One region of the Pseudomonas sp. BB438 genome, then DNA from elsewhere that is predicted to be linked to it. Evidence: riboswitches for the same ligand, from Rfam matches in the RefSeq annotation. Region 1 holds a riboswitch; each other region holds the start of a gene.
The links. Region 1 has a riboswitch for cobalamin ahead of cobW (cobalamin biosynthesis protein CobW). Riboswitches for the same ligand answer to the same signal wherever they lie in the genome.
Positions count from the first base shown of each region.

Region 1 (5,718 bases):
CATCCGCTACACCGAGCGCGGCGGCGTGCTGATCGGCTGGCGCCGCCGTGGCCGGCAGGTGCGGGTGGAGGTCTGGGACAGCGGCCCGGGGATTCCCGCCAGCGAACGGCAGAAGGTGTTCTGGGAATTCCATCAGTTGAACAATCCCGAGCGCGACCGCAGCAAGGGCCTCGGCCTGGGGCTGGCCATCGTCCAGCGCACCGCCGCCCTGCTCGATCATCCCCTGACACTGCATTCGCGCGAAGGCCAGGGCAGCGCCTTCATGCTCGACCTGCCGCGCGCCACCGCCGTGCAGCCGCGCCCCGTGGCCCCCCCCGCGCCACGCAGCGTGGTCGGCAGCGACAAACTGATCTACGTGATCGAGGACGACGCCGAGAACCGCGAAGGCCTGCGCCTGCTGTTCCAGAGCTGGGACTACCGCCACCGCATCGTCGCCGACGTGGCCGACCTGCTGGACGACCCGGCGGCTGCCCGCGAGAAGCCCGACCTGATCATCAGCGACTACCGCCTGCGCGACCACCAGACCGGCCTCGACGCCATCGAGCGCCTGCACCTGCACTACGCAGACGACTGGATCGCCGCCATGCTGGTCACCGGCGACACCGACCCGCGCCTGCTCGCCCAGGCCGCCGCCCACGGCTGGCCGCTGCTGCACAAGCCGCTGGCGGCCGAGCAGTTGAAGGCGATGATCGATGAGCAGCTGGGCGACCTCGAACCGCTGGACGACCAGGCCGAGCAGTACCTGTAGGAGCGAGCCTGCTCGCGAACCACCCTCTCCGTGACTCCAGAGCCGGGTGGTTCGCGGGCGAGCTCGCTGCTGCGAAGCGCATCTACGGCCGATACAGGTGCGCATGCCCCGCGCTGTACAGCGACGAATCGGCAAAGCCCTCCGCGCCCAGCACCCGGCCCACCAGGATCAGCGCCGTACGCCTGAAGTCCTTGGCCTCTGCCTTGGGCAGGATGTCACCGAGGGTGCCGGTGACCTGGTCCTGGTCCGGCCAGCTGGCACGGTGGATCACCGCGATGGGGCAGTCCGCGCCGTAGTGCGGCAGCAGCTCGGCGACGATGTTCGCCAGCTGGCCGACGCCCAGGTGAATGGCCAGGGTCGCGCGGTGTTGGGCCAGCTCGGCGAGGGACTCGCCCTCGGGCATGCGCGTCCGGCTGGCGTAGCGGGTGAGGATCAGCGTCTGCGAGATATCCGGCAGGGTCAGCTCGCAACCCAGGATCGCCGCGCAGGCGGAGGTCGCGGTCACGCCGGGGACGATCTCGTAAGCAATACCCAACTCGCGCAGGTGACGAATCTGCTCGCCGATGGCGCCGTACAGCGACGGGTCGCCGGAGTGCACGCGCGCTACGTCCTTGCCCTCGGTCTCGGCCTGCGCCAGCAGCTCGACGATCTCGTCCAGGTTCAGCTCGGCGGTATTCACCACACGCTCGGCGCTATGCCCATCCAGCACCGCCGGCGGCACCAGGGAGCCGGCGTAGAGGATCACCGGGCAGGTGCGGATCAGCCGCTGGCCCTTGACCGTGATGAGTTCGGGGTCGCCCGGGCCGGCGCCGATGAAATAGACCGTCATGACGGCTCCTGTGCGGATTCGACGGGGATGAAGGCGAGTGCGCAGGTGGCTTGCTCGCTGCGACGCTTGCCCACCAGCAGGCGTGCCGGCGCGCCACCCTGGGCCTCGGCCTGCAGCAACGCCGCGGCCTCGGCCACGCTGGCACTGCCACTGGTCGCACGCACGACGTCCGACGGATCCCCCAGGCGCTTCTCGCAGGTCGCGAGCTGCGGCGGCGTGAACAGCACCAGCGGCAGGTCGAGGGCGGCTGCCAGGGCAGTCAGCCCGACTTCGTCAGCCTTCAGCGTGGCGCTGGCCAGCGCGGTGAGGTTCGACTCGTCGAGACCTGCTTCGGCCAGCGTATCGCGCAGCAGGGCTTGCAGTTCGTCGAGCGGGCAGCCGCGGCGGCAACCGAGGCCGGCAACCAGCGTCATGGTCGCTCTCCTTGCAGATGAAAATAAAAACCCCGCAGACGGCCGGGCCGGCTGCGGGGTCGAGCATAGCGCCTGGATCAGGCCGAGGGTGCGAAGCGACGGAACAGCCAGGCAGCGATCAGGCCGAGTGCAGCCCAGAACACCGCGTTGGTGACCAGCGAGGCGACGATGAACTCGTGAGCCAGGCTTTCCGGTGCGAGGCTGGAATGCACGTCCGGCTGCGGCGCACCGATCACGTGCGGCACCACCAGCAGGGCGAGTCCGACGATACGTAGCGCCCAGTGGCGGCCGAACACCAGCAGCGCGAGACCGGCGGCGGTGGCGGCGGCAGTGCCGATCCACCAGGTCTGCCGCAGGGTCAGGTCAGCGGCGGCGGTGCCGGGGACTTCCGGCGGCAGGCCGAGGGACGGCGCCAGGGTGAACACGGCGAAACCGGCGAGGCCCCAGAGCAGGCCTTCGGAGGTCTTGCCCGGCTCACGCAGGGTGAACAGGCCCGCGAGCATCAGCGCGAAACCCACCGCGACCACCAGGTTGCCGCCGGTGGTGGAGAGGATGCGCTGCCAGCCATCTTCCGGCTCCCAGGCTTCCGCATCGTGCTGATGGCCGGCGACGGCGCCATCGGCATGCTCATGGACGTGCTCTTCGACCAGCGCGGCGGCGGGTTCGGACTTTTCGTAGGTTTCCGCCTTCAGAATCAGCGGGGATACCCACAGCAGCTGGACCACGGTGAGCACCAGCGCGGCAATCAGACCGGCGAAACCGGCGGTCTGGGCGATTCGTTTGATCATGGGTTCGTTCCTTTTCCTTCTCCGAGCCATCGAATCGAGCGAGCTAGAGCCAGGCAAGACGAAGGATCGCCGGGGACGCGGAGTGGACTGCTGTCCATGAGCCGTCCACGGCGATTCTCCAACGCAGCCTGGCCGACGCGCAGCCGATTGAACTCAGAACCGCATCAGTGGCAGGGGAAGCCTGCGCTGTGGCGAGTATCGTGGGCGGCGTTGTGTACCGCGTCGATGTGCGAGAAGCCGGCGAAGTACACCAGCAGCGCACCGAGCAGGCTGGCGCCAACGGCCAGGCTGATGCGCTTGGAAAGGGGGATGGAAGTACTCGACGCCTGTTGCGTCAGGATGCTGCTGGACATGAACGTTCCCTCTGAAAAGAGTGAGAACGCAGAGGTTGAACGCATTCGAACGCGCCGGATCGGTCGCGCCACGGCCTGCGCCCGCCCACCGCGGGTTTGCCAAAATGTGAGGATTCCAGGCCGGTCTCCGGGCTTGCGACGCCAGCGAGAAACTCTCGCCGGATGGGCCAGCCTTCCCATGCCTTGGCACAGTGGCTACTGACGACCCTCGATGCGCTTACCGTTGCGGGGGCAGCGCCGGACTGGTCCTTGCGGACGCACCGGCTTCCCGTTTCACCTCGCACGCGTCGGCGCGAGACACCTGAAACCGCGCTAGCTGACCACGGCAGTCACGCAGCGTCAACTGCGCGTCAACCGATCCCCGGCGATTGACCGTCCCGGCCGCGCTGCGTAGCCTTCCTCCCTTCGAGGTTCTCCGGCGCTGGCCGGAGCTAAGAGGGAACGTGGAAATCTTCGGATGCGCCACGGCTGCCCCCGCAACTGTGAACAGCCTGTCTCTTCATGCGCCACTGCCGATTCGGGCGGGAAGGCGAAGAGACGATCAAGGGCTGTGAGCCAGGAGACCTGCCTCGTGACTGGTTTTCGATCTGCTGCGCGTCGGCCAGGCTGCGCTGGAGGATCGTCGTGGACTGCTCATTGACCACAGTCAACTCCGCGTCCCCGCCAATCCTCCGCCTTGCCTGGCTCTGGCTCGCGAGATCCGGAACCGGTTCGTTATCAACAGACAACCGGGCGGGGTGATCCGGTGGCGACCTTCGTTGCGCGGCGAACCCGCGCGCGCGCCCTTCATCCGCCTTCAAACTTCCGCTTGCGAGGCGCGCATGAAAACCCTGGCCAAACTCCCCGTCACCATCGTCACCGGCTTCCTCGGGGTCGGTAAGACCACCCTGCTCCGCCATATGCTCGATAACGCCGAAGGCCGTCGCATCGCGGTGATCGTCAACGAATTCGGCGAGCTGGGCATCGACGGCGAGATCCTCAAGCAGTGCTCCATCGGTTGCAGCGAAGAAGAAGCGGTCGGCCGCGTCTTCGAGCTGGCCAACGGCTGCCTGTGCTGCACCGTGCAGGAAGAGTTCTTCCCGGTGATGCGCGAGCTGGTGGCGCGCCGTGGCGACCTCGACCAGATCCTCATCGAGACCTCCGGCCTCGCCCTGCCCAAGCCGCTGGTACAGGCCTTCCAGTGGCCGGAAATCCGCAACGCCTGCACCGTGGACGCGGTGATCACCGTGGTCGACAGCCCGGCCGTGGCCGCCGGCACCTTCGCCGCCCACCCCGAGCAGGTGGACCAGCAGCGCCAGCAGGACCCGAACCTGGACCACGAGTCGCCGCTGCACGAACTCTTCGAGGACCAGCTGGCCAGCGCCGACCTGGTGGTGCTGAACAAGGCCGACCTGCTGGACGCCGACGCGCTGGCCCGCGTACGCGCCGAGGTCGCTGAAGAACTGCCGCCGGCGGTGAAAATCATCGAAGCCAGTTCCGGCCAACTGCCGCTCTCGGTGCTGCTGGGGCTGAACGCCGAGGCCGAGCTGCACATCGACAGCCGCCCGACCCACCACGATCACGAGGGTCACGAAGATCATGACCACGACGAGTTCGACTCCTTCCACGTCGACCTCCCGGAAGTGGAAGAGCGCGCCCTGCTCGACGCGCTGAACGCGCTGGTCGAGCGTCACGCCGTGCTGCGCATCAAGGGCTTCGTCGCCATCCCCGGCAAACCCATGCGCCTGCTGGTGCAGGGCGTCGGCAAGCGCTTCGACAAGCACTTCGACCGCGCCTGGCGCAGTGACGAAACCCGCAGCACCCGCCTGGTGGTGATCGGCCAGGAGCTGGACCAGGACACCATCGCCAACGAACTGCGTACCGCCCTGGCGTAACACCGCTTTTGTAGGAGCGAGCTTGCTCGCGAACAGCCTCGCAGCGGGGATTGGTTCGCGAGCAAGAGCTAGGCGCCCCCTCGCTCCTACGAAGCGCTAGAAACCGAGCACCCCCATGCACCTGCTGCGCACTCAACCCGGCGGCTTCGTCCCCGACGACGGCATCGCCCACCTGGCCCAGACGCCCGCCGAACTGGTGATCCTCTGCAGCGGCGATTCGCACCTGGCGCTGCTCGCCGAGGCCGCTCGCGCGCTGCCGGAGGACTACCCGAGCCTGCGCCTGGCCAACCCCATGCAGTTGCAGAATCACGCCTCGGTGGACCTCTACGTCGACGAAGTGCTGCAGCACGCCAAGGTCATCCTGATCTCGGTGCATGGCGGCGTCGGTTACTGGCGCTACGGCATGGAGCAACTGGTGGCGCTGGCCGAGCGCGGCACCACGCTGATCGCGGTGCCCGGCGACGACAAGCCCGACCCCGAACTCGCCGCCCTGTGCAGCGTCCCGCCGCAGGATGCCGAGCGCCTCTGGCAGTATCTGCGCCAGGGCGGCATGGACAATGCCCGGCAGTTCTTCGCCTGCCTCGCCAATCGCCATCTGCAACGCGACTACGCCTGGCACGAACCACAGACCCTGCCGCGCGTGGCGGTCTATCACCCGCACGTCGGCAGCTGCGACCTCGCCCGCTGGCAGGCCGATTGGAACCCCGAGTGCC
Region 1 covers NZ_CM170001.1:730,566-736,283, reverse strand. The annotation lists gene AC1ZV1_RS03570 (ATP-binding response regulator) at 1-748, shown strand, start outside; gene cobM (precorrin-4 C(11)-methyltransferase) at 831-1,577, opposite strand; gene AC1ZV1_RS03560 (cobalamin biosynthesis protein) at 1,574-1,990, opposite strand; gene AC1ZV1_RS03555 (CbtA family protein) at 2,068-2,778, opposite strand; gene AC1ZV1_RS03550 (CbtB domain-containing protein) at 2,943-3,131, opposite strand; cobalamin riboswitch at 3,233-3,451, opposite strand; cobalamin riboswitch at 3,523-3,717, shown strand; gene cobW (cobalamin biosynthesis protein CobW) at 3,953-5,005, shown strand; gene cobN (cobaltochelatase subunit CobN) at 5,121-5,718, shown strand, end outside.

Region 2 (5,718 bases), 2.3 Mb from region 1:
CCCCCTTCGGACAGGCCGGTCACCGCCTCGTTGAAGATCACGTCGTAGACCTTGTACTTCTGGTCGTTGCTCGACTGCGCCAGCCAGAGAGCGAAGAGCAGCGCGCCGATCGACACGACCAGGGTGAACAGGCCGATCAGCACGTGATGGGCACGGGTTTCCATTCAGCTTTCCTCCCGCAGGTGTTCGGTGGCCTGCAGCGCGGCACGGCCGCGCGGGCCGTGGAAGTAGTCCTGCACCCAGGCGTCGTCGGTCTGGGCGACCTGGTCCAGCGGCCCCACCACCAGCACGCGTTTCTGCGAGAGCACGGCGACGCGGTCGCAGATGGTGTAGAGGGTGTCCAGGTCGTGGGTGACCAGGAACACGGTGAGGCCGAAGGCGTCGCGCAGGGTCAGGATGAGTTGGTCGAAGGCCGCCGCGCCAATCGGATCGAGGCCGGCAGTGGGTTCGTCGAGAAACAGGATATCCGGGTCCAGCGCCAGGGCGCGGGCCAGCGCGGCGCGCTTGACCATGCCACCGGAGAGCTCGGCCGGGTACTTGGCGCCGGCGTCCGGCGGCAGGCCGGCGAGGGAGATCTTCACCTTGGCGATGAATTGCGCATCGGCGCGGGATAGCCCGGCGTGCTCGATCAGCGGCAGGCAGATGTTCTCGCTCACCGTCAGCGAGGAGAACAGCGCGCCATTCTGGAACAGCACGCCGAAGCGTCGTTCGAGCTTCGAGCGCTCCAGCGGTGGCAGCGCCGGCAGGTTCTGCCCGAACACGTGCACGCTGCCCTCGCTGGGTTGGCGCAGGCCGATGATGCTGCGCAGCAGGACCGACTTGCCGGTACCCGAACCGCCGACCACGCCGAGGATCTCGCCTTTCAGTACGTCGAGGTCCAGGTGCTCGTGCACGGCGTGGGTGCCGAAGCGGTTGGCCAGGTCGCGGACGACGATGATTGGCTCGCTCACCAGCCCATCTCCATGAAGAACAGCGCGAACATCGCATCCAGCAGGATCACCACGAAGATCGACTGGACCACGCTGGACGTGGTGTGCTCGCCCACCGACTGCGCGCTGCCGCTGACGCGGAAGCCTTCCAGGCAGCCGATCACGGCGATGATGAAGGCGAACACCGGGGCTTTGACGATGCCGACCAGGAAGTGCTGCACGGCGATGTCGTTCTGCAGCATGTAGAGGAACATGCGCGGCGAGATGTCCAGGCTCAGTGCGCAGACCACGCCGCCACCGAAGATGCCGGAGATCATCGCCAGGAAAGTCAGCATCGGCAGGGTCAGCAGCAGGGCAAGTACACGCGGCAGTACCAGCAGCTCGACGGGATCCAGCCCCAGGGCCTGGATGGCGTCGATTTCCTGATTGGCCTTCATCGAGCCGATCTGCGCGGTGAAGGCACTGGCGGTGCGGCCGGCGAGCAGGATCGCCGTGAGCAATACACCGAACTCGCGGAGGAAGGAGAACCCCACCAGGTCGACCGTGTAGATCGCCGCACCGAACTTCTGCAGCACCGTGGCGCCGAGGAAGGCCACCACGGCGCCGACCATGAACGTCAGCAGGGCGACGATCGGCACCGCGTCCAGCCCGGTTTCTTCCATGTGTGCGGCCAGCGAGGTCAGTCGCCAGCGACGCGGACGCAGCAGGTTGCGCAGCAGCGTCTGCAGAGTCAGGCCGATGAAACCCAGCACGCCGATCAGATGGTCCTTGAACGTGAGCGAGGCGATGCCGATGCGCTCCAGCACATCGACCAGCGCATTGCCGGGCGGCGGGGCCTTTTCGTCGAGCCGGCACTGGGTGATCGCGCTGCCGACGGTTCGCAGCAGCGCCTGGCGTTCGGCGGGCAGGTTGCGGGCGATCTGCTCCAGCTGGCTCATGCGCGCGCCGCCGATGATCTCGGCGAGCAGGGCGGCGCCGGCGGTGTCCAGCGCCCCAAGACCGGTGAAGTCCAGCGCGCCGGGCGATTCGGCACTGCGCTGTGCGGCCACCTGAGCCTCGAGCGTGGCAAAGTGCGCGAGCGTCCAGTCACCGCTGACATGCATCAACGGCGGGGTGGCGGACGTGTCGTACTGAAGCTGGCCGGGTTGGGCGGTCGTCGTCATGACTCGCATTCTAGCGAACTTACGCGGCCTGACCACTTGACTTGTGTGAGGCTTTCTAGAGCCCTTGCCGCCTCGCGCAAGGAGCCCAGCGGCAGTCTGTTCAATTGACGCCCCAGGCCGCCAGCCACTAAGCTGCGCGCCTGCTTCAGGTGCTCTCGGCGCAAGCCGCGAGTGAAACAGGGAAGCCGGTGAAGTCGATGCGTTCGACCATTCCGGCGCTGCCCCCGCAACGGTAAGCGAGCTTCGAACCGCAAACTGCCACTGTGCCTCGGCATGGGAAGGCGCGGTTCTTCGGAAACGCCAGACGCTTCCTCTCGCAAGCCCGGAGACCGGCCTGCTGCATCGCATGGCATCGCGGGAGGCGCTGCCGACGCCGGCCCTGCGCCGCGCGTTGCCGTCCTCCGCCTGCCCCGACTGGTCAGTGCCGCGCGGGTGAGAGCGGCGGAGAATCCTTCAGGTGAATTCCCTATTCCTCAGGTCGACAGCCCTCGTGCTGGGCGACCACTGCTGCATGGCGCTTCTGCGTGCCTGCGGTGCATCCCTGCCCATTCCATCCCCCGTTCGCTGCCACCCGGCTGGCAGCCTGACGGCTGTGCCATCCCGTTCATCCGTACAAGCCGTTTCAGAAGGAACCTTGCCATGACTGAATCCCCGGAAAAGGACGAGCGCCATCGCTCGCGCATGCAGCGCAAGAAGGCGGTAGTCGACGAGAAGATCGCCCAGGCCCAGGGCGAGCGCGGCGTGTTTCTGGTCAACAGCGGCAACGGCAAGGGCAAGAGCAGCTCCGCCTTTGGCATGGTCGCCCGCGCGCTGGGGCACGGCATGAAGGTGGGCGTGGTGCAGTTCATCAAGGGCGCCGCCACCACGGGCGAGGAGGCGTTCTTCCGCCGTTTCCCCGAGGAAGTCAGCTTCCACGTGATGGGTGAAGGCTTCACCTGGGAAACCCAGGACCGCCAGCGCGACATCGCCAAGGCGCAATTCGCCTGGGACGTGGCGCGCCAGTTGCTGGCCGACCCCGAGGTCGGCCTGGTAGTCCTGGATGAGGTGAACATCGCGCTCAAGCACGGCTACCTGGAACTGGACACGGTGCTGGCCGATATCGCCGCCCGGCCGCCGATGCAGCACGTGGTCGCCACCGGGCGCGGTGCGCAGCCGGCGATGCTCGACGCCGCCGACACCGTGACCGAGATGGGCCTGGTGAAGCATGCCTTCAAGGCCGGTATCAAGGCGCAGAAAGGGGTGGAGTTCTGATGCCGTTCGTTGTGGCGGAGCGTGCCCGATGACCTCGCGCCAATGCCCCGCACTGTTGATTGCTGCCCCTGCATCCGGCCAGGGCAAGACCACCGTGACCGCCGCCCTGGCGCGCCTGCACACCCGCCTCGGGCGCAAGGTGCGGGTGTTCAAGTGCGGCCCGGATTTCCTCGATCCGATGATCCTCGCCCGCGCCAGCGACGCGCCGGTCTACCAGCTGGACCTGTGGATGGTCGGTGAGGACGACAGTCGTCGCCTGCTCTGGGAAGCGGCCGGCGAGGCCGACCTGATCCTCATCGAAGGCGTGATGGGCCTGTTCGACGGCTCGCCCTCGGCGGCCGACCTGGCGCGTCGCTTCGATGTGCCGGTGATGGCCGTGATCAACGGCCAGTCCATGGCGCAGACCTTCGGCGCCATGGCCGTTGGCATGGCGACCTACCAGAGCGACCTGCCGTTCTCCGGCGTGCTTGCCAACCGCATCGGTAGCCAGCGTCACCGCGACCTGGTGCGCGACAGCCTGCCGGAGTGGATTCGCTGGTATGGCGCGCTGCCGCGCGATACCGACGTGGAACTGCCCAGCCGCCACCTCGGCCTGGTGCAGGCTGATGAGCTGGCCGACCTCGACGTCCGCCTGGACGCCGCTGCCGATGCCCTGGCCGCCAGCGCGAGCACCGAACTGCCGCTGCCGGTGAGCTTTGCCGCGCCCGAACCGCGCAGCGAGTCTTCCCGCCTCGATGGCGTGCGCATCGGCGTGGCGCGGGACAACGCCTTCGCCTTCCTCTACCAGGCCAACCTCGACCTGCTGCGTGAGCTGGGCGCCGAGCTGGTGTTCTTCTCGCCGCTGCGCGATGAAGCGCTGCCGGACGTGGACAGCCTCTACCTGCCGGGCGGCTACCCGGAACTGCACCTGCAGGCGCTGGCCGAGAACCGCGCTATGGCCCAGGCGATCCACGCCCACCATGAGATGGGCAAGCCGATCCTCGCCGAATGCGGCGGCATGCTCTATCTGCTCGACGCGCTGACCGACGTGGCCGGCGAGCGTGCCGAATTGCTCGGTCTGCTGCCGGGCGAAGCACGCATGCAGAAACGTCTCGCCGCGCTGGCGCTGCAGGCGGTGGCGCTGCCCGAAGGCACCCTGCGCGGACACACCTTCCACCACTCGCTGCTGACCAGCAGCGAAGCGCCGTTGGCTCGTGGTGTCTGTCCCAACGACAAGCCCGTGGCCGAAGCGGTGTTCCGCCGTGGCCGGCTTACCGCCTCCTACATCCACTTCTACCTGCCGTCCGATCCGGATGCCGCAGTCGCCCTGCTGAAACCATGACCGAGCACGCCTACAGCCTTGAAGAGCGCGCCGCGCTCTACCGCGTCATCGCCGAGCGCCGCGACATGCGCCACTTCAGTGGGGGCGAAGTGGCGCCCGAACTGCTCGCGCGCCTGCTCGAAGCGGCGCACCAGGCGCCCAGCGTCGGGCTGATGCAACCGTGGCGGTTCATCCGCGTCACCTCGCGGGCGCTGCGTCAGGCAATCCACGGTCTGGTGGAGGAGGAGCGCGTGCGCACCGCCGAGGCACTGGGCGAGCGTTCCGACGCGTTCATGCGGCTCAAGGTCGAGGGCGTGCTCGATTGCGCCGAAGTGCTGGTGGCCGCGCTGATGGATGGCCGCGAGGCGCACGTCTTCGGCCGCCGCACCTTGCCGCACATGGACCTGGCCTCGCTGTCCTGCGCGATCCAGAACCTGTGGCTGGCCTCGCGCGCCGAAGGCCTGGGCATGGGGTGGGTATCGCTGTTCGACCCGGCTGCGCTGGGCGACTTGCTTGGCCTGCCGGTCGGTGCCGAGGCGGTGGCGGTGATCTGCCTCGGACCGGTCAGCGAGTTCTACCCGGCGCCCATGCTGGCCCTGGAAGGCTGGCGCCAACCGCGCGCACTCGGTGAACTGCTGTACGAGAACCACTGGGGAGAACAGCCATGAGCCTGGCCCTGCTGAGCGTCCTCGGCGTTGCGCTGGATGCCCTGTTCGGTGAGCCGAAGCGCTGGCATCCGCTGGTGGCCTTCGGGCGCCTGGCGGATCGGCTGGAGCGGCGGTTCAATCGTTCCCGCGCCGACGCCGGCAAGGACACTCCCGGCCTCGGCTGGCGCAGCCACGGCGTCACCGCCTGGATCATCGCCGTCATCCCGCTGACCCTGATCGCGCTGCTGCTCAGCCTGCTGCCCTATGTCGGCTGGGTCGTGCAGGTGCTGGCGCTTTACGCCGCGCTGGGCCTGCGCAGCCTGGGCGAGCACGCCGAGCCGGTAGCGCTGGCCCTGCGCGCCGGTGACCTGAACGAAGCACGCCTGCGCGTGGGCTACGTGGTCAGCCGCGAAACCGCCGAGCTGGAC
Region 2 covers NZ_CM170001.1:5,039,902-5,045,619, reverse strand. The annotation lists gene AC1ZV1_RS23225 (MlaD family protein) at 1-164, opposite strand, end outside; gene AC1ZV1_RS23220 (ABC transporter ATP-binding protein) at 165-950, opposite strand; gene AC1ZV1_RS23215 (ABC transporter permease) at 947-2,092, opposite strand; cobalamin riboswitch at 2,223-2,444, shown strand; gene cobO (cob(I)yrinic acid a,c-diamide adenosyltransferase) at 2,732-3,343, shown strand; gene AC1ZV1_RS23205 (cobyrinic acid a,c-diamide synthase CobB) at 3,372-4,664, shown strand; gene bluB (5,6-dimethylbenzimidazole synthase) at 4,661-5,311, shown strand; gene cbiB (adenosylcobinamide-phosphate synthase CbiB) at 5,308-5,718, shown strand, end outside.
Region 2: it holds a riboswitch for cobalamin, as region 1 does, so the genes downstream of both, cobO (cob(I)yrinic acid a,c-diamide adenosyltransferase) here and cobW (cobalamin biosynthesis protein CobW) in region 1, are expected to answer to the same signal.

Region 3 (5,718 bases), 130 kb from region 1:
CCCGACCATCCGGTCGTCCGAAGGATTGGCCCCACGTTGCTTGGGCCAATCCGGAGCTTCGGGTAAACTTCCGCATCTTTGCCTTCTCATAACGATCAGCCTGATGCCCACGACGTTTCACGAGATTCCCCGCGAGCGCCCTGCCACGCCCCTGCTCGACCGCGCCAGCACGCCGGTCGAGCTGCGCCGGCTGGGCGAAGCGGAGCTGCTGACGCTCGCTGACGAACTGCGCCAGTACCTGCTGTACAGCGTCGGCCAGACCGGCGGCCACTTCGGCGCGGGCCTGGGCGTCATCGAACTGACAGTCGCCCTGCACTACGTCTTCGACACCCCGGATGACCGTCTGGTGTGGGATGTGGGCCACCAGGCCTACCCGCACAAGATCCTCACCGGTCGCCGCGAGCGCATGGGCAGCCTGCGCCAGAAGGACGGCCTGGCCGCCTTCCCGCGCCGCTCGGAGAGCGAGTACGACACCTTCGGCGTCGGTCACTCCAGCACCTCCATCAGCGCCGCCCTCGGCATGGCCATCGCGGCACGCATGCAGGGCTCCGGGCGCAAGTCGGTCGCGGTGATCGGCGACGGCGCACTGACTGCCGGCATGGCCTTCGAGGCGCTCAACCACGCGTCGGAGGTCAAGGCCGACATGCTGGTGATCCTCAACGACAACGACATGTCGATCTCGAACAATGTCGGCGGCCTGTCCAACTACCTGGCCAAGATCCTCTCCAGCCGCACCTACAGCAGCATGCGCGAAGGCAGCAAGAAAGTGCTCTCGCGCCTGCCCGGCGCCTGGGAGATCGCCCGCCGCACCGAGGAATACGCCAAGGGCATGCTGGTCCCCGGCACGCTCTTCGAGGAACTGGGCTGGAACTACATCGGCCCCATCGACGGCCACGACCTGCCGACCCTGATCGCCACCCTGCGCAACATGCGTGACCTCAAGGGCCCGCAGTTCCTTCACGTGGTGACCAAGAAGGGCAAGGGCTTCGGCCCCGCCGAGATCGATCCGATCGGCTACCACGCCATCACCAAGCTCGAACCCGAAGGCGCCCCCGCCCACGCCGTGCCGAAGAAGGCCGGCGGGCCGAAGTACTCCAGTGTGTTCGGCCAGTGGCTGTGCGACATGGCTGCCCAGGACCCGCGCCTGGTCGGTATAACCCCGGCGATGAAGGAAGGCTCCGACCTGGTCGCCTTCGCCGACAGGTTCCCCGACCGCTACTTCGACGTCGCCATCGCCGAGCAGCACGCCGTGACCCTGGCGGCCGGCATGGCCTGTGACGGCGCCAAGCCGGTGGTGGCGATCTACTCCACCTTCCTGCAGCGCGGCTACGACCAGTTGATCCACGACGTCGCGGTGCAGAACCTCGACGTGCTGTTCGCCATCGACCGCGCCGGTCTGGTGGGCGAAGACGGCCCGACCCACGCCGGCAGCTTCGACCTCTCCTACCTGCGCTGCATCCCCGGCATGCTGGTGATGACGCCCAGCGACGAGAACGAACTGCGCAAGCTGCTGACCACCGGCCATCACTTCGAAGGCCCGGCGGCGGTGCGCTACCCGCGCGGCACTGGCCCCAACGCCCCCATCGAGGCAGCGCTGGAATCGGTCGAGATCGGCAAGGGCGTGGTGCGCCGTGAAGGCACGGCCGGCAAGGTCGCCTTCCTGGTGTTCGGCGTGCAGCTGGCCGAAGCGCTGAAAGTGGCCGAGCAGTTCGACGCCACGGTCGCCGACATGCGCTTCGTCAAGCCGCTGGACGAGGCACTGGTGCGCCAGCTGGCCGCCAGCCACGAGTTGCTGGTGACCATCGAGGAGAACTCGGTGATGGGTGGCGCCGGCGCCGCCGTCAGCGAATTCCTCGCTCGCGAGAACCTCCAGCAGCCGATCCTGCACCTGGGCCTGCCGGACTACTACGTCGAGCACGCCAAGCCTGCGCAGATGCTTGCGGAGTGCGGCCTGGACGCCGCCGGCATCGAAGCCTCGGTGAAGGCGCGCCTGGAGGCCCTCGGCAACCGCTGAGACCGATCGGCGCATCCCTCCCCCGGAGTATTGCCAGCAACGGGCGCACCGACTAAGGTGCGCCCGTTTTCGTTCGAGGTAACGGGAAGCAGGTGAAAGACCTGCGCTGCCCCCGCAACGGTAACCGACGCACTCCCTGCGGGCGTGCAGCATCGCCATGAGCCACTGCACGAATGTGGGAAGGCGGCGATGTGACGTCGGCAGCCCGGAGACCGCCCTCGACACGCCCCGACAGGTGTTGCGGAGGGCCGCACCGTCAAGTGCGGCCTGCCGCCCTTGCCACGCCCTCCTCGAAAGTCATCCGACCGCTTTTGAGGACGCTCCATGAAACTGACCCGACTCGCCCTGGCCACCAGCCTGCTGCCCGGCATGGCCTTCGCCGCTGGCGACATCTACACGCTCTCCGACCAGGTGATCACTTCCGCCCGCCAGGCCCAGCCGCGCGCCGAGGCCACCTCGGCCAACAGCGTGTTCACCCGCGCCGACATCGAACGCCTGCAGGTGCGCAGTGTCCCCGCCCTGCTCGCCCGCGTGCCCGGCGTGCAGATGGGCAGCTCCGGCGGCGTGGTCTCCTACTCCGTGCGTGGCGCCAGCACCGCGCAGACCCTGGTCCTGGTGGACGGCCAGCGCATCGCCTCGGCCAGCAGCGGCATCGCCCGCCTGGACTACCTGAGCATCGACAGCATCGAGCGCGTCGAAGTGACCCGCGGCCCGCGCTCAGCCCTGTACGGCGCCGACGCCATCGGCGGGGTCATCCAGATCTTCACCCGCCGCGGCGAAGCCGGCCTGCACCCCGAAGTGCGCCTGGCCGCCGGCAGCCACGGCACCTTCGAGCGCAGCCTGAACCTCTCCGGCGGTGACGCGCAGACCCGCTACAACCTCGGCGGCAGCCTCGACGAAAGCCAGGGCTGGGACCGCACCAGTGACAACGTCGGCGCCGACAACGACCACGATGCCCAGCGCAACAAGGCCGTGCACCTGAACCTGGACCATCGCTTCAGCGAGGACTGGAAGGCCGGCCTGAACCTCAACGACCAGCGCGGCAAGAACGAATACGACGACGCCTACAATTTCGAGCCGGGTTCGCCCCGCGACGAATTTCGCGTCAGCAGCTACAGCGCCTACCTCGACGGCCAGATCACGAAAATCTGGAACAGCCGCCTGGAACTGGGTCGCAGCTTCGACCGCAACAAGGCCGTGGGCGCTGCCGACAGCTGGAACAACGGCACGCTGGAAACCACCCGCCATTCGGCGAGCTGGATCAACCGCCTGCAGCTGGACGACGCCAACCAGTTGGCCCTGGGCGCCGACTGGTACGAAGACCAGGTCGACGGCACCACCGCGTTCGCCGACGACCAGCGCAGCAACCGTGCCTTCTTCGCCCAGCACAGTTTCAAGGGCGACAGTTTCGGCACCGAGCTGGGCATCCGCCATGACAACAACCAGGCCTACGGCAGCCAGAACAGCTGGAACGCCGCCTTCAGCCTGCCGGTGGGCGACAACCAGACCTGGATCGCCAGCTACGGCGAGGGCTTCCGCGCACCGACCTTCAGCGACCTCTACTACCCCGGCGCGAGCAACCCGGACCTCAAGGCCGAGACCTCGAAGACCTACGAGCTGCAATGGCGCGGCGACATCGAAGGCACGCACCTGGAGGCCTCGCTGTACCGCACCGAGATCGACGACATGATTGCCTGGGACAGCAACAGCAATCAGCCGGAGAACATCAACAAGGCGCGCATCGATGGCTTCGAGGCCAGCGTCGCCCGCGACGTGCTCGGCTGGCAGGCCGCGCTCGGCCTGAGCCTGATCGACCCGCGCGACCGCGACACCGGCCATACTCTGCCGTACCGCGCGCGCCGTACCCTGAGCCTGGACCTCGACCGCCAGTTCGGCGTCTTCGGCGTCGGTGGCACCTGGCGCGCGGTCAGCCAGCGCTACGACGACGCGGCCAACACCCGCGAGCTGTCCGGCTACGGCGTGCTCGACCTGCGCACCAGTTGGCTGGCCAGCAGCGAGATTCGCGTCGACCTGAAGCTGGATAACGTCCTGGACCGCGACTACACCCTGGGCGACTACCTGCGCCCGACCAGCCCCACCGACTACTTCGGCGAAGCCCGCCCCTACCAGGAACCCGGCCGCACCGCGCTGCTGGCGGTGACCTGGACGCCGGAGCTGTAAGGCCACATCGGCATTTCCCCTGTAGGAGCGGCCCATGGGGCGCTCCTACAGGGAGCATCGGTGCGCGGGCTATTCGCGAGCAAGCTCGCTCCTACAGGTTCGAATTACACCGACAGACCGCGCTGCTCGTCGCAGGAGCGAGCTTGCTCGCGAACCCGCACGGCAGCGGACTCAGCCCAGAAGCCCCGCCATCCGCCCGAGCTCCGCGCAGTCCTGCGCGTGCCAGTCGGTCAGCTCCGGCCAAGGGTTCTCGGTGAGGTTCACCAGCGCGCTGTGCGCACCCGCGGCGCGGGCGCAGTAGAGGTCGAAGCGGTAGTCGCCGACCATCAGCATCCGCTGCGGCGCCACGTCCCAGCGCGCGGCGAGACGCAGCAGGCCGTCCGGGCTGGGCTTGGGATCGGCCTCGCCACGGCCGAGAACATCCTCGGTCAGGAAGCAATCACCGATACCAATCGCCGCCAGCGTGATCAGCGCCAGCTCGTGGGCATTGCGGGTGAGGATGCCCAGGCGATAGCCGGCGCCATGCAGCGCGCGCACCAGTTCAACGGCACCCGGTGCGGCGGTGGAAGCCACCGCCAGTTCGCGCTCGTGCTCCAGCAGCCAGGCATGCTTGGCCGCCGCCTCGTCCTCCGGCAGCGCAGCCAGGTGGGTGAGGATGTCGTGCTCCTGGGGAATCCCCAGGGCCCGCTTGATCGACGGGAAATCGTGCACGGCCAGGGTCAGGGTGCCGTCCATGTCGAACACCCAGTGGCGGATGCTGTCCAGCGTCATGCCCAGTCCTCGCGGCGGCGGATCAGGCCTTCCTGGGTCGAGGACGCGACCAGTTGGCCGTCACGGTTGAAGATGCTGCCGCGCACGAAGCCGCGGCCATTGCCGGCCCAGGGACTGTCGATGGCGTAGAGCAGCCACTCGTCCGCGCGCAGGTCGCGGTGGAACCACACGGAATGGTCGATGGTGGCGACCTGCATGTCCTTCTGCCACACCGAGCGGCCGTGGGGCAGCAGCGAGGTGGTGAGGAAGCCGAAGTCCGAGGCGTAGGCGAGGATGTACTTGTGCAGCGCCGGGATGTCCGGCAGCTTGCCATCGGCGCGCAGCCACAGGTACTTGATCGGCTCGCCGACCTCCGGATCGTACGGGTCGTTCTCGGTCACCGGGCGAATTTCGATGGGCTTGGGATAGAGCAGCTTGTCGCGGATGCGCTCGGGGAACTGCGCCGCACTGCGTTTTTTCAGCTCCTGGTCGGTCGGCAGGTTCTCCGGGCCGACCACGTCGGGCATGCTGATCTGGTGCTCGAAGCCTTCCTCGTCGGTCTGGAACGAGGTGCTCAGGGCGAAGATCGGCTGGCCCTTCTGGATCGCGGTGACGCGGCGGGTACTGAAGGTGCCGCCGTCACGCACGCGGTCGACCTGATAGACGACCGGCTTGCTGGCATCGCCCGGGCGCAGGAAGTAACCGTGCATTGAGTGCACATGGCGCTCCGGCTCCACGGTCTGGCTCGCCGCCGACAGCGCCTGGCCGAGCAC
Region 3 covers NZ_CM170001.1:859,737-865,454, reverse strand. The annotation lists gene dxs (1-deoxy-D-xylulose-5-phosphate synthase) at 104-2,014, shown strand; cobalamin riboswitch at 2,056-2,232, shown strand; gene AC1ZV1_RS04195 (TonB-dependent receptor domain-containing protein) at 2,339-4,195, shown strand; gene AC1ZV1_RS04190 (HAD family hydrolase) at 4,367-4,966, opposite strand; gene tesB (acyl-CoA thioesterase II) at 4,963-5,718, opposite strand, start outside.
Region 3: it holds a riboswitch for cobalamin, as region 1 does, so the genes downstream of both, AC1ZV1_RS04195 (TonB-dependent receptor domain-containing protein) here and cobW (cobalamin biosynthesis protein CobW) in region 1, are expected to answer to the same signal.